Regions from separate parts of the Sphingobium sp. CFD-2 genome, predicted to be linked through region 1. Evidence: riboswitches for the same ligand, from Rfam matches in the RefSeq annotation. Region 1 holds a riboswitch; each other region holds the start of a gene.
The links. Region 1 has a riboswitch for cobalamin ahead of LDB29_RS24195 (cobalamin biosynthesis protein CobG). Riboswitches for the same ligand answer to the same signal wherever they lie in the genome.
Positions count from the first base shown of each region.

Region 2: it holds a riboswitch for cobalamin, as region 1 does, so the genes downstream of both, LDB29_RS12820 (TonB-dependent siderophore receptor) here and LDB29_RS24195 (cobalamin biosynthesis protein CobG) in region 1, are expected to answer to the same signal.
Region 3: it holds a riboswitch for cobalamin, as region 1 does, so the genes downstream of both, LDB29_RS22985 (TonB-dependent receptor domain-containing protein) here and LDB29_RS24195 (cobalamin biosynthesis protein CobG) in region 1, are expected to answer to the same signal.

Region 1 is NZ_CP084406.1:873,604-878,533, reverse strand. Features, by position in the region: gene cobI (precorrin-2 C(20)-methyltransferase) at 1-527, opposite strand, end outside; gene LDB29_RS24200 (precorrin-8X methylmutase) at 524-1,153, opposite strand; gene LDB29_RS24195 (cobalamin biosynthesis protein CobG) at 1,153-2,217, opposite strand; cobalamin riboswitch at 2,390-2,611, opposite strand; gene bluB (5,6-dimethylbenzimidazole synthase) at 2,684-3,292, opposite strand; gene cobO (cob(I)yrinic acid a,c-diamide adenosyltransferase) at 3,310-3,915, opposite strand; gene cobN (cobaltochelatase subunit CobN) at 3,912-4,930, opposite strand, start outside.
Region 2 is NZ_CP084405.1:2,594,745-2,599,674, reverse strand. Features, by position in the region: gene cobA (uroporphyrinogen-III C-methyltransferase) at 1-422, shown strand, start outside; gene LDB29_RS12830 (molybdenum cofactor guanylyltransferase) at 413-964, opposite strand; gene LDB29_RS12825 (threonine/serine dehydratase) at 964-1,947, opposite strand; cobalamin riboswitch at 2,033-2,248, shown strand; gene LDB29_RS12820 (TonB-dependent siderophore receptor) at 2,418-4,256, shown strand; gene LDB29_RS12815 (ABC transporter substrate-binding protein) at 4,264-4,930, opposite strand, start outside.
Region 3 is NZ_CP084406.1:589,574-594,503, forward strand. Features, by position in the region: gene trbF (conjugal transfer protein TrbF) at 1-216, shown strand, start outside; gene trbG (P-type conjugative transfer protein TrbG) at 213-1,226, shown strand; gene LDB29_RS22975 (TrbI/VirB10 family protein) at 1,274-2,371, shown strand; gene LDB29_RS22980 (DUF2274 domain-containing protein) at 2,374-2,595, shown strand; cobalamin riboswitch at 2,713-2,930, shown strand; gene LDB29_RS22985 (TonB-dependent receptor domain-containing protein) at 3,104-4,930, shown strand, end outside.

The DNA of each region.
Region 1 (4,930 bases):
AGAGCATGGCTGTCGCGGATGCGGCGGGTCAGTTCCTCTTCGGACAGGGTGGCCATCAACACCGTCAGGACATCGTCGCCCCAACTGATCGGCGTGCCGCTGGCGGTCCAGGCGCCGGACATGCCGGTGATGCCGGGGACGATCTTCACCGGCGCGGCAAGGCGGCTGTGCAGGTGCATGAAGCTGCCGTAGAAGAAGGGATCGCCTTCGCAAAGGACGACCACATCCTCGCCGCGTGCCGAAAGCCTGTCCAGATGCGCCGTGCAATCGGCATAGAAGGTCGAGAGCAGATCATTGTAGCGCGGGTCTGACAGCGGGATTTCCGTCGTGACCGGATATTCCATCGGATATTCGACGGCATCGGCGCGCAACATGCCCTCCACGATGCTGCGGGCATGGCCCGACCTTCCCCTCTTGCGGAAATAGGCGATGTGCCGGGCATTGCGGATCAGCCGGTCGGCGCGGACGCTCATCAGGTCCTGCGCCCCCGGTCCCAGGCCGACGCCATGGATGGTCCCGCCGCTCATTCCGCCGGGCTCGCTATCGCATTCACCGCCGCGACCGTGATGGCGCTGCCGCCGGGGCGACCCTCCACGATACAGCAGGGGACGGGCCGGCTGCGCCAGAGCGCTTCCTTCGATTCTGCCGCGCCGACGAAGCCGACGGGGCAGCCGATGATCGCGGCCGGGCGGGGGCAGTCGGGGTCCTCCAGCATGTTGAGCAGATGGAAAAGCGCCGTCGGGGCATTGCCGATCGCGACCAGCGCGCCTTCCAGATGCGGGCGCCAGAGTTCGAGCGCCGCGGCCGAGCGGGTGTTGGACATTTGCGCCGCCAGGGCAGGCACCTGCGGATCGTTCAGGGTGCAGAGGATCGGATTGGCGGCGGGCAGGCGCTTCAGGGTTATGCCCTCCGACACCATGCGCGCGTCGCAGAGGATCGGCGCGCCCGCCTGAAGCGCGGCGATGGCGTCCCGGGCGAAGGACGGCGAAAAGCGGATGTGGGAAGCAAGTCCGACCAGGCCCGCCGCATGGATCATGCGGACGGCGATGCGTTCCTCCTCGGGCGAGAAGCGGGCAAGGTCGGCTTCGGCGCGAATGGTGCGGAAGGACTGCCGATAGATGGCGGCTCCGTCGGTTTCGTAGCTGTGGGGCATCAGGGCCTTCCGAACAGGGCGAGGATTTGTCGGGCGGTCAGGCCGGTTTTTTCCGGCGGCGATCCGGCGCGGGCGTTGCGGGACAGGTCGAAGCGGCCCTGCCGGCCGGTGAGGACCAGCCCTGCGGGCCTTTGGCGGGCGCAGCCCTTGGCGCAGCCGGACACATGCAGCGACCCTTCGACAAGGGGCGCGAGCCGGGTGGCGAGGCCGCGCGTCTCGACGCTTGCCTGCGGGCATGCGGGCGCGCCGGGGCAGGCGTCGACGCGGAGCAGGCCGTCAGGAGAGGCGTGCTCCGCACTGTCTGCGCCGCCCTCCAGGATCAAACCGCGCCATGGGGTGAGGCGCAGGGCCGTGACATGCGGTTTCCCGGCCAGCGCGATAAGGCTGTCGGCGTCAAACTGACCGAAGGGAATGCCGTGGAAAGGCCCCGATGCCTCCGCCAGCAATCGGGACAGCGGGCGGGATGGCGCGGGCGCGATGTCGGCAGCGGTCGGCAGCGGGGCTTCGTGCCGGGCGGCACGGCCCGATGCGCCGCCGCCCGTGGCAAGGAACCAGCGGGCAAGCGCAATCAGGTCGCGCGCCGCCGTTTCAACGCTGGTGGGCGAACCCAGCGGACGCCCCTCCACCCGCAGCAGCAGCCTGCCCGCCTCGCTGCGCTCGAACCGGAAATCGGCGGGGACGGCGGCAAGACAGGGCGCAGGCCCGGCATCTATGGCGATCCCTATCTTGGAAGGAAGCTGGGGCAGCTCATCGATGTGGGCGATCAGGCTGAGCGCGATGCTTTCCGTGTCATCCCCGGGCGATGAATCGGGAGCGAGCAGGAAATTGCGGCGCGCTTCGCGGGCCGGATCGTGATCCGTAAGGCCCAGGGCGACAAGGTGCCGGAGCAGCGGGCCATGGCCTTGTTCCGTCACGCCGCGAAGCTGGAGCGCGGCCCGGTTGGTGAGGTCGACAAGGCCATTGCCGTGAAGACGCGCGGCTTCGGCAAGGCCGATGGCCTGGGGAACGGTCAGGCGGCCCAGCGGTGGACGGACCCGCACCAGCAGCCCGTCGCCCGCCATCATCGGGCGCCATGCCGTCGGGCACCAGCCGCGAATGGCGGCGGACGATGCGCTTTGCGCGTCTGGCAACGGACCTTACCTCCCACGTCGCAACGACGGCCGGAGGGTTCACCCCCAGCCGCATTTCGTCGCCCGTGCGGAGAACCGAGCCGTGACCATCCCCTGGACCATGGCTAGAGCGACCTTTGCGTTCGGCAGGTCTCCTGGCTTGCGGGTCGTCGCTTCGGCACGGGCCTTCCCGGATCGCTCCAGTGGCTGGCCGTTCCCCGGGGGGAACCGCACGTCCTTGCCTTGCTCGCCGCTCACAGTTGCAGGGACAGCCACGGATTAGGGAGTCTCCTCCCGCACCGCGTTCCCATTTAAGCCCCTTCGGGGCACCGACGCGATCGATGGAGCGGGCGGAACCCGCTCCAAAAACGCTCATAGGCCGGGCGGAAAGGAAAGGGAAGAGGCCTTCGGACGGGAATCGTCAGCGCGTGACAATGGTGGAATGCCAGTCTGTGCGATGTTCCCAGCCGCGCCTCTCCAGTTCCGGCGTCGCCTCCTCGCTCACCGGATAGCCCAGGCACAGCAGGCCGAGGCAGCGCCAGTTTTCCGGAATGGCGAGCAGGGCGTCTACGGTCGGGCGGTCGAGGATCGAAACCCAGCCCATGCCGATGCCGCGCGTGCGGGCAGCCAGCCAGAGGGTGTGGATCGCCATCACGCAGCTATAGCGGCGCGCCTCCGGCATGGTGATCGCGCCCAGCCTGTGGCCGGTTTCCGTGCCTTCGTCGCAATAGACCGCGAAAAGCACCGGCGCTTCGCGCAGGCCGTGCAATTTCAGGCTTCGGTACAGCCTGTCTTCCTCCCCCCGATAGATACTGCCCGCCTCGATCACCTGCGCGTCGACATGGGCGGCAAGATCCTCGCGCAAGGCGGGCGTTTCGATCCGGACGAAACGCCAGGGCTGCGAAAGCCCGACAGAGGGCGCGCTATGGGCGAGGGCAAGGAGCCGTTCGACCTCGCTCTCGTCCAGCGGATCGGTGAGGAAATGGCGCACGTCGCGGCGCAGGTGCACCAGTTCCTCGAAGGCGGCGATGTCGAAGGCGGTGTGTGTCAGAATTCGATTCCCGGCTGGGCCTTCACGCCGCTGCGGAAGGGATGTTTGACGAGGGTCATTTCAGTGACGAGATCGGCCGCCTCTATCAGCGCCTCGGGCGCGTTGCGGCCTGTGACGATGACATGCTTCATTTCGCCCCTGGCGGTCACGGCCTCCAGCACCTCTTCGACCGGAAGATAGTCGTAGCGCAGGACGATGTTGAGTTCATCGGCAAGGACCATGTCATAGGCCGGATCGGCGATCATGCGTTTCACCTCATCCCATGCTTCGCGTGCAAGGGCAATGTCCCGCGTCCGGTCCTGCGTGTTCCAGGTGAAGCCTTCGCCCATCGGCTTGAATTCGACATTGTCGGGGAATGCATCGAACACCCGTTTTTCTCCGGTGGTCATCGCGCCCTTCACGAACTGCACGACGCCCACCTTCCTGCCATGGCCGATGGCGCGGACCACCATGCCGAGCGCGGCGGTCGTCTTGCCCTTGCCCTTGCCGGTGTGGACGATCAGCAGGCCCTTTTCCTGCGTCTTGGTCGCCATGATCCTGTCATGGGCGGCCTGTTTCTTCTTCATCTTTTCGGCATGCTGTTCGGGCGTGCGTTCGATCATTGCGGGGCATCCTTGAGTTGGGAGAGAAGCATGGCGGCGCTGTTCGACCGGGGTTTCCAAAGGGCGCGGTCCAGCGCTTCGTGGAGGCGGGCGGCGGTCTCCCGCAGGGCGGCCGGATTGGCTTCCGCCATGAAGGCGCGAACCGCCTCATCCTCGATGAAGGCGGCGTGGACCGCGTCGAAATGATGGTCCTTCACCGCATGGGTGGTCGCGGCGAAGGCGAAGAGATAGTCGACGGAGGCCGCGATCTCGAACGCGCCCTTGTAGCCGTGGCGCATCATGCCCGCGATCCATTTGGGGTTGGCGACGCGGGCGCGGACGATGCGGCCGATCTCGTCCTCCAGCGTGCGGATGACGGGACGTTCGGGACGGCTGTGGTCGTTATGATAGCTGAGCGGCCTCCTGCCGGAGAGATGCTCGACCGCGGCGGCGATGCCGCCCTCGAACTGGTAGTAATCGTCGCTGTCGAGCAGGTCGTGCTCGCGATTGTCCTGATTCTGGATCAGCGCGTCGGCTTCGGTCAGGCGCTGCGCGAAGAGGCCGCGTTCGCTGTCGCCTTCCACCCCGCCGCCATAGGCATAGCTGCCCCAGTCGAGATAGACATTGGCAAGGTCCGACCGGTCGTGCCAGATCTTCTCGTCGATCATCGCCTGGAGGCCGGCGCCATAGGCGCCCGGTTTCGAACCGAAGACGCGGCTTCCCGCGCGGCGCCGCGCGGCCTTTTCCGGCGTGCCCTGCGCGATCAGCGCGGCGGTTTCGATGCGGTGGCGGGCGGCGGCCGGATTGTCCTCGTCCGGCTCGTCCAGCGCCATGACGGCGCGGGCGGCGCTGTCGAGCAGGTCGATCTGTTCCGGGAAGGCGTCGCGGAAGAAGCCGGACACGCGGAAGGTGACGTCGACGCGGGGGCGGTTCAGTTCCGCGATCTTCATGACCTCAAAACCGATGACCCGGCCCGAAGCCCAGTCCCAGCGGGGCCGGACGCCCATCAGGGCCAGCGCCTGCGCTATGTCGTCGC
Region 2 (4,930 bases), on a different replicon from region 1:
GCCCCGGCGTCACCACGGCCAGCGCGGCGGCGGCGAGCGGGCATGCCTCGCTCACCCTGCGCGGGGTGGCGCGGGGATTGACGCTGGTGACCGCGCATCTGAAGGCGGGCGAGCCGCTGCGGCTCGACTGGGAAGCGCTGGCCCGTCCGGGCGGCACGCTCGGCATCTATATGGGCCGCGCGGCGGCGGGCGAGATCGGCCGCTGCCTGATCGCCGCCGGACGCGATCCCGAAACGCCGGTGATGGTGGCGGTCAACGTCTCCCTGCCCAATGAACGCCTGATCCGGGGCAAGCTGTCGGCGCTCGCCTTTCTGGTGCGGACGATCAGCGACGACGACCCGACCCTGCTGCTGATCGGGGAGGCGGTGGCCGGAACGCATGCGCCTGCCGACCTCGCCGCGCATGTTGGCCTTCACGCCTGACGACCGTCTCGACCCGGCCGGGTGAGTCTCTCCAGATCCTCGGGCCGGTTGATGTTGGGCAGCACGAACTCCGGCCGCTCCACGATCCGCGCGCCCACCCGCTCCAGCCAGCCACGGATCGACCGGTTATTCTCCTCCGCCAGATGCGCGTCCAGCTCGCCAGCCAGCGAAGCAGGCCAGAAGCCGATCAGCTGCTGCCCCTTGAGGATGGCGGCTCCCTGTCCGATCAACGCCTCCGCCAGCCCGTCCGGATAGGCGGGCACGTCGCATCCGGTCGTCAGCACCGCGTCATAACCCAGCGCCCGCGCATGATGCAGCGCCGCGTTCAGGCCCCCCAGCGGCCCCATGTCCGCAGCCGGCCGATCCGCCAGCCCGATCATCCCCTCCACCTGCCGGCCGCAGACCGCCACGGTTTCGACCTGCCGCCCCAGCGCCGCCACCGCATGCTCCAGCAGGCTGCGCCCATCCAGCATCGCCCGCGCCTTGTCGCTGCCGAACCGGCTGGACCGCCCGCCGGCCAGAACCGCCCCCATCAGCCGCATCATGCGCCGCCCGCGATGATCCGGGCATAGCTGTCGGGATCGACATTGCTGCCGGAGATCACCACGACGCTCGCCCCGTCGGCATCCGGAGCCAGCCCGGCCAGCATCGCCGCCAGCGACGCGGCCCCGCCCGGCTCCACCACCAGCTTGAGGGCCGAAAAGGCAAAGCGCATCGCGTCGCGCACCTGATCGTCGCTCACCGTAAGGCCGCCCGACAGATAGGCCCGGTTGATGGGAAAGGTCAGCGCCCCCGGCGCGGGAGACAGCAGGGCGTCGCAGATCGACCGCGCATCGGGCGATACGCTTTCCCGCACGCCGCTCGCCAGCGAGCGCGCCGTATCGTCGAACGCTTCCGGCTCCACCGCCAGGATCGCGACGCCGGGCTGGCGCGCCTTCACGGCGGTCGCAATTCCCGACACCATGCCGCCGCCGCCGCAATTGACGAGGATCTGGCCGATCTCCGCCCCCGCTTCGGCGGCCTGTTCCATGATCTCCAGCCCGATCGTCCCCTGGCCGGCCATGATGAAGGGATCGTCGAAGGACGGCACCAGCACCGCGCCCCGTTCATTCGCCAGCCTCGTGGCGATTTCCTCCCGGCTTTGGGTGAAGCGGTCATAGGGCACGACATCTGCGCCCAGCGCCCGCGTATTCGCCGTCTTGATCGCGGGCGCGTCGGCCGGCATCACGATCGTCGCCGCCATGCCCAGCAACCGCGCCGCAAGGGCCACGCCCTGCGCATGATTGCCCGAAGACCAGGCGACGACCCCCGCCTTTCGCTCCGCCGCGTCCAGGCGGGCCAGCCGGTTGTAGGCGCCGCGGAACTTGAACGATCCGCTGTGCTGCGCGCCTTCGAACTTCACCAGCACGCGCCGGCCGCAGCGGGCGTTGAGCGCCGCATTTTCCAGCAGCGGCGTGCGGATGGCGGCAGGGGCGATGACCCGCGCCGCATCCTCGACATCGGCGGGGCTGATGGCGAACGGCATGCAATCTCCTTCCATGGCTGCCTCTTGGCATGGCCGCCGCTTTCCCTTATGGCGCGGGACGCGGGCGGGGCAATGCCTTCGCGCGCAAAAAGAAGATCGCGCCGGTGCCCCGAAGGGGGCTGAAAACGGGAATGCGGTGCGGACGGGAAACCGTCCTATTCCGCGGCTGTCCCTGCAACTGTAAGCGGTGAGCGCGATGCACTTCGGCCCAGGGGCCGGCCACTGGACGCAAGTCCGGGAAGGCGTGCATCGCCGCATTGACCCGCGAGCCAGGAGACCTGCCGGCGCATGGTCGCTCTTGCCTTGGTCCAGGGTATGGCCATGGCACGGTGTTCTCCGTCTGAGCGACGAAGCGGCGCAGGGCCGCATCGGTGCGGGGGGAGGGCGCGGGCGCCGGCCATTTCCCCCGTCCGGCCGCGCAAGCGGACGCCCTGAGCCATGTTGCACCGGCGCTCAGGGGGAATATAGACATGTTGAGGATTTCCATTTCCATCGCCGCCTTGCTCGCGGCCGCTCCCGCCCTGGCGGAGGATGAGATCATCGTCACCGCGCTGGGCATCGAACAGCCGCGCGACGAGGTCGGCCAGGCAGTCACGGTCATCGACGCCGACACCATCCGCACCCGCCAGAGCGTCAGCGTCGTCGACCTGCTGGCCACCACGCCGGGGGTGCGCTTCAATCGGGCCGATGCGGTGGGCGGGGTCACTGGCGTTTCACTGCGGGGGGCGGAAACGACGCAGACGCTGGTGCTGATCGATGGCGTAAAGGTCAACGATCCGAGCGGGATTGGCGATGCCTATGATTTTGGCAATCTGCTGACCGGCAACATAAGGCGGATCGAAGTGCTGCGCGGTTCCAATTCCGTGGTATATGGCAGTCAGGCGATCGGCGGTGTCGTCAACATCATGACGGGCGCGCCCGCAGAGGGTTTGGCCGGCAACGCCTCGGTCGACTTTGGCTATGCCGACACGCTGAATGCAAAGGCAGATATTTCCGGTGCCACTGGCATGGTGTCCGGCGGCATCGGCATCGCCTATTTCAACACCGACGGCATTTCCGCCGCCGCCAACGGCACTGAAAAGGACGGCTACGAAAATCTCGCGACCAACGCGAAGCTGAAACTGGCCTTTGCCGACAATCTCAGCCTCGACCTGCGCGGCTATTATATCCATGCCGATCTCAACACCGACCTGTTCTTCGGTGCGCCGATGGAATCGAGCGATGTCAGCAAGCTCGACCAATATATCGGCTATGCGGGTCTCAACCTGTCCTTGTTCGACGGCAAGTTGACCAACCGCGCCGCCGTCACCTGGTTCCGCAATGACCGCGATTATATGCTCCAGCGGGGCGAGGCGCCGGATTACGGCTTCTCCGGCACCAATCTGCGCTTTGAATATGAAGGCGTCTATCAACCGGTCGATCAGGCCCGGCTCATCTTCGGTTACGAGCATGAACGGCCGGACTATGATTTCTTCTATCATGATTTCTTCACGGGCGACAAAGTCGTGGGCAAGGCAAAGGCCGACATCGACAGCGTCTATGCCCTCGCAGTCGTGAAGCCGTTTGCGGGCCTCGCATTGACCGGCGGCGTCCGGCATGACGATCACAGCCAGTTCGGTGGCGCGACGACCTTCGGTGCAAATGCGAACTACACCCCCAATGGCGGCTCCACCAATTTTCGGGCCAGCTATGGTGAGGGTTTCAAGGCACCCTCCCTCTATCAGCTTTACGACAGCTTCAGCGGCAACCGCGCACTCAAGCCCGAGCGGTCGAAAAGCTATGACATCGGTTTCGACCAGAGCCTGGCGGGCAGTCGGGCGATGCTCTCGCTGACGGCGTTCCGGCGCGTTACGCGCAACCAGATCAATTTCGATTATGCGACTTCGCTCTACGGAAATCTGGACCGCACCCGCGCCAAGGGCGTGGAGGCGATGCTGACGCTGCGGCCCGTCGATGCGCTGACCGTCACCGCCGCCTACAGCTATGTCGATGCGCGCGACCGCAATACCGACGCCCGGCTGCCGCGCCGCGCCGCCAATGCGGTCAGCGTTTCGGCGGACTATGTCTGGCCCTTCGGCCTGTCGACCGGCGCGACGGTGACGATGGTAGGCGACAGCTTCAACGATGCGACCAATATGGTGCGGCTGGACGGCTATGCGACGGCGAACGTCCGGGCGTCTTTCCCGATCCGGGAAAATCTGGAAATCTACGGCCGCATCGACAATCTGACCGATGAGAAATACGCCACGGTCCATGGCTATAGCACTTATGGCCGGTCGGCCTTCGGCGGCGTGCGTGTGCGCTTCTGAAAATAGCCTAATGACGCGGCGCGGCGTTCACCCGCGCCGCGTCCTTGCGCTGCGCTGTGCCCTTGTGCGCAGCGCCGTCAAGCTGCGCTGTGCCCTTGTGCGCAGCGCCGTCAAGCTGCGCTGCGATGCCCCGCGCCGCCTCGACATAGGCGGGGCCGCCGCACACCGTCCACGCCTGCGGCACGCGGATGCGCGGGATGGCGCGCAGTATGGGGTGGTGCAGCATTTCCGTCCCATGATCGACCACCTTCTCGCTGCCGCTCTCCACGATCAGCCAGTCCGGACGGGCGGCGATCATCTCCTCCAGCGACAGTTGCGACAGCGCCGGCTTGCCCAGCCTGCGGGCCAGATTGATCAGGCCCACCCGCTGCATCAGGTCGTCGACCAGCGTGCCGGTGCCGGTCATATAGCCGCGCCGCTGATAATAGGCCGCGACGCCGCGACGCTTCGGCGGGGGCAGGGCGGCGAGGTCGCGGTTCATCCGGGCGATCATCGCTTCGCCCCGTTCGGGATGGCCGACCGCCGCCGCCACCTGCCGGATCTGCGTCAGGATCATGGCATAGCTGTCCGCGCTCGCCAGCCCCAGGGTCCGCCACTGGCCCGGCGGCGCGCCGACGACGCTGCCGCCGGAAGGAAAGCCGATCAGCAGGTCGGGGCGGATCGCCAGCACTTCC
Region 3 (4,930 bases), 280 kb from region 1:
GTCGAGGTGTCCAGCGTCATCCGGGCATCGAACGACAGCTTCCGCGTGGCCTGGACCGAGCGTCACTATGAGAACGGCCAGCTTTCCACGACCGAACGCTGGACCGCGATCCTGACCATCGTGATCCAGACCCCGCGCGACGCCGAGCGTCTGCGTGCCAATCCGCTCGGCATCTACGTCAACGCAATCTCATGGTCGCGGGAGATGAGCCAATGATCTCCGCGACCTTCCGCCAAGCCGGCTTTACCGCTCTCCGCAAACCCGCCTTCGCGGCTTTGATGCTGTCCGCCACCATGCTCGCCGGCTGCGCCACCAACCGGACGCAGTTCAGCTACGACGCCGACGTGCCCTCGCTACCCGTCGTGGAGGCCCCCGCAACTGACGATCAGTCTCGTCCGTTGCATACGCCGCCCGCATGGACGGTCGCGCGCGGCGGGACCGCTGCCGGGACATCGGCAGGCCGGGTCGAGAACGCCAATGCCGCCGCCCGTGTCGAGCCGCGCCGCGAGGGCTATTATAACGCCATCCAGATCTATCCCTGGTCGGAAGGCGCGCTCTATCAGGTCTATGCCGCACCGGGACAGATCACCACGATCGCGCTGGAGCCGGGCGAGAGCCTGACCGGCGCGGGTCCGATCGCGGCAGGCGACACAGCCCGCTGGATCATCGGCGATACCGAGAGCGGTAGCGGTGCGACCCGGCGCGTCCATATTCTCGTGAAGCCGACCCGGCCGGACATCGCCACAAACCTCGTCGTGACGACAAGCCGGCGTACCTATATGATTGAGCTGCGTGCCCGCGAGGCGCTCTATATGCCGTCCGTCGCCTGGGCCTATCCTGCGCAGCCGGCAGGGCAGGGTCAGACCGTTCCCGCCGCGCCGATCATCCCGACTGAGGCGGCGCGCAACTATCGCTACGGCCTGACCGGCGACAATCCGCCGTGGAAGCCCATCTCCGTCTTTGACGACGGCCGCCGCATCTATGTCGTCTTCCCGCGCGGCATCGTGCAGGGCGAGATGCCGCCGATCTTCGTCATCGGCTCCGATGGCGAAACCCAGATCGTCAACAGCCGCATTCACCAGAACATCCTGATCGTGGACCGCCTGTTCGGCGCCGCCGAATTACGCCTTGGCAGTGGCGATCGTCAGCAGACCGTCAGGATCGTCCGCATCGAGCAACGGCAGGCCGCACAGCCCGCAAAGGCGACCGGAGAATCCCCGTCATGACCGAAGACACGACTACTGTAGAAGCCGCACCGGACACCACCGCGCCGATGCGGCTGCGAGCCGAACCGCCCCGCGTCACCCGTCTGTCCCGTAAGACGCTGGCTGGGGTAGGAGCCGTCGCGCTGTTCGGGATCGGCAGTGCGCTGATCTATGCCCTCCAGACCCGCGATATGAGCGGCAGCGGCGAAGAACTCTACTCGACCGAGAATCGTGCAACGGCGGACGGGCTATCCGGCCTGCCGCGCGACTATACCGGCCCCGTCCTGGGGCCGGCCTTGCCCGGCGATCTCGGCGGCCCGATCCTCGACGCGCAGAACAGGGGGCAGCCTGTCACGCCGCCGGTCATGGCGACGCCCGCCGTCGATCCCGCCGAACAGCGCCGCATCGCCGAGGAAGAGGCCGCGCGCGTCAGCCGCGTCTTCTTCCAGACCGCCCCCGGAACAGGGGCTGCAAGCCCGAGTCTCGCCGGCCTTGGTCTGACCGGCCAGCCTGGTGCTGCCGGCACGCAGGACCGGCATACCGCCTTCCTCAATGGCCCGGTGGATCGGCAGACTGTCGCCCTGGACCGCATCATGGCCCCCGCATCACCCTACATCCTTCAGGCCGGAGCCGTGATCCCGGCAGCGATGATTACCGGCATCCGTTCGGACCTTCCCGGCCAGATCACCGCGCAGGTGACGGAGAATGTCTATGACAGTCCGACCGGCAGCCTGCTCCTGATTCCGCAGGGGACGCGCATCATCGGCCAATACGATGCCGGCGTGACCTTCGGCCAGCGTCGTGTCCTTCTCGTCTGGAACCGCCTGATCCTGCCAAACGGCCGCTCGATCGTGCTGGAGCGACAGCCCGGAGCGGACGCCAGCGGCTATGCCGGCCTTGAAGATGGCGTTGACTATCACTGGTGGGATCTGATGAAGGCAGCCGGGCTGTCAACGCTGCTCGGCATCGGCACCGAACTGGCGACCGACGACGAGGACCGGCTGATCCGCGCCATCCGCGACGGGGCGCAGGACACCATCAACCAGGCCGGGCAACAGATCGTCCAGCGCCAGTTGCAGGTCGCCCCGACGCTGACCATCCGACCGGGCTTCCCGGTCAGGGTCATCGTGACGCGGGATCTCGTCCTCGAATCCTACAGGAATTGAACATGGCAAAGCTGAAACTCGGCCCGCTTCCAGACGACAAGCCGGTGAAGTTCACGCTGGAACTGCCGGCGCAGCTTCATCGCGACCTGACCGACTACGCCGAGGTGCTGGCCCGCGAGAGCGGCCAGACCCCCGCCGATCCCGTCAGGCTTGTCGTGCCGATGCTGGAACGGTTCATTGCCACGGATCGGGGATTTGCAAAGGCTCGACGGTCAGCCGGGTAATCGGCTGACGGATTCACCTGATTCCCGACAGAGTATGGCCGCGCCGTGCAATCTGGATCAGTCCCCGCTTGCTTCACACACGGCTTAACCTTACGGCAATCATTAGGTTTGCAATAGTGAGCCTATGATCGCGCCGGTTCCCCGAGAGGGGATTAAAACGGGAACGCGGTGAGGATGGTCCGCCATCCGAATCCGAGGCTGTCCCTGCAACTGTGAGCGGCGAGCGCGATGCACACGGGGTTTCGGCCTCAAGCCACTGAGCGAGAGCTTGGGAAGGCCGTGCATCAAGCCTTGACCCGCAAGCCAGGAGACCTGCCGGCGTCTGGTCGCTCTTGCTTTGGTCCAGGGGATGGCCGGGGCACGGTGTATTCCGTCTGAGCGACGAACGTGCGGCGGGGGCCGCATCGGTCGTGTGACGGGCGCTTGAGGCGTCCGCCCGCTCTCGCGCCCGACCGTTCGTGACGGCACGCCCCCGCCCGACAGGGTTCGGCGCCAGGGGGGCTATGGAGTGAGACTTTCGACGATTTCGCGGTTCGCGCTGACGGTGGGGCTGTCGGCGTGGGGCATACAGGCACAGGCGGCCGACAGTGATCCTGCCCCTTCGGGCGAAGAATCCGGCAAGCCCAAGACGCAACAGGAAATCGTCGTCACGGCCAACAGCCGCGAGGAATTGCGCGACATTCTCTCGCCGGGGGTGGTCTCGGTCGTCTATCCCGACGACACGCGCGGCGAGCACAAGGCGCTGCCCGATCTGCTCGACCAGATTCCCGGCGTCTACGTCCGCCGCGTCGGCGGCACGGGCGGCTATACGACTACGAGCATCCGGGGCAGCGCGCCCAGCCAAGTCAACATTTACATCGACGGCGTGCCGTTCAATCTCTCCAGCGAGACGGCGGCTGATATCTCCACGATCCCGATTTCCAACGTCGAGCGCGTCGAGGTTTATCGCGGCGTCACGCCCGCGCGCTTCTCCGGTGCGCCGCTGGGCGGCGCGATCAACATCGTGACCAAGATGCCGACCGACCTGAGTGGCACCGTGTCAGCCGGTGCGCGGTCCTATGGCGGTCGCCAGTTTTCGGGGAACTTGAGCTTTCCGCTGCTCGGCGGCGGTCTTCTGCTCGGTCTCGACATGGAACGCAGCAAGGGTGAATTCAAATATCCCCTCATCGCCGCGCGCATCCTGGACGGCATCGAATATGGCGACGGAGAATGGAGTGGGGACGGCCTATCCAACACGCCGTGCAGCATCTCTTCCGAATATCAGCCGGTGCGCGCCATCAATCCTGTCTGCCAGTTCCCAACCACGCGGCAGCGGCAGAATAACAGTTTCCAGCGCGACAATGTGATGGTGAAATGGCGCAACGACAATATCACCGCCAAATATTCCTTCACCCATATGGACCGGTACATGCCGGAGATTGTGCCCACTCAATATGGTGGACTTCAGGGCTACAGCCTCATCGATCTCCCGGAATACACATTCCCCCAGGTGAACCTGACCGCAGGCTCGCTCGCCAGTTTGGGCGTTCCCTTCAACAAGCGGCGTCAGCAGAAGCAATATCAGCATGACGGTGCGTTGAACTGGCATGACCGCTTCGGCGACCTCGAACTGGCGCTGAACCTCAACTTCATGGACCAGCGCAAGCGGTTCAACAATTACGACATGGCGGCACCGTTCGGCGTCGGCAGCCGCACGGCGCTGTATCACACCACCCGCTACGGCCTGACCGCCGACGCCAGCTACACGCTCGGCGCGGAGTGGGATGTGACGCAGCTTCTCGAATTGCACGTCCAGCATAATTGGGAGACGATGCGCTACGACGCCGACAACCTCATCAATTCGGTGACAGGCTTACGGCGCGGCGATTATTATCAGCATTACAAGCGTCAGCTCACCAACATCCAGGTTCAGGATACGCTCACATTCCACACGCTGGGCGACCTCCAGGTGGCACCGATCTTCCGGATCGAGAAGCTGACCGGGCCGGTGCTGGGGAGCCAGGACAACCCCTTCGGTCCGTCATCCGGAAATTACGGTTGGAAACCGACATGGAGCGTCAGCGCCAAGAAAAAGGTGGGTTCGGACTGGCTGCTGTTCGCCAGCTACGGCACTTACAACCGCTATCCCAATTTCTATGAAATCTATGGCGACGGCGTCTATATTCAGGCTGGTGCCGACAGCGTCGGCAACACAATGCCGCTGCTGCGCGAACATGGCAGCAACTGGGATGCCGGCCTTGGCTGGAACGGCACGATTGCCGGCGATCTCGCGGGCAGCTTCCGCGCCACCTATTTCCAGCGCCGGACAAAAGATGAAATCACGCTGTTCCTGACG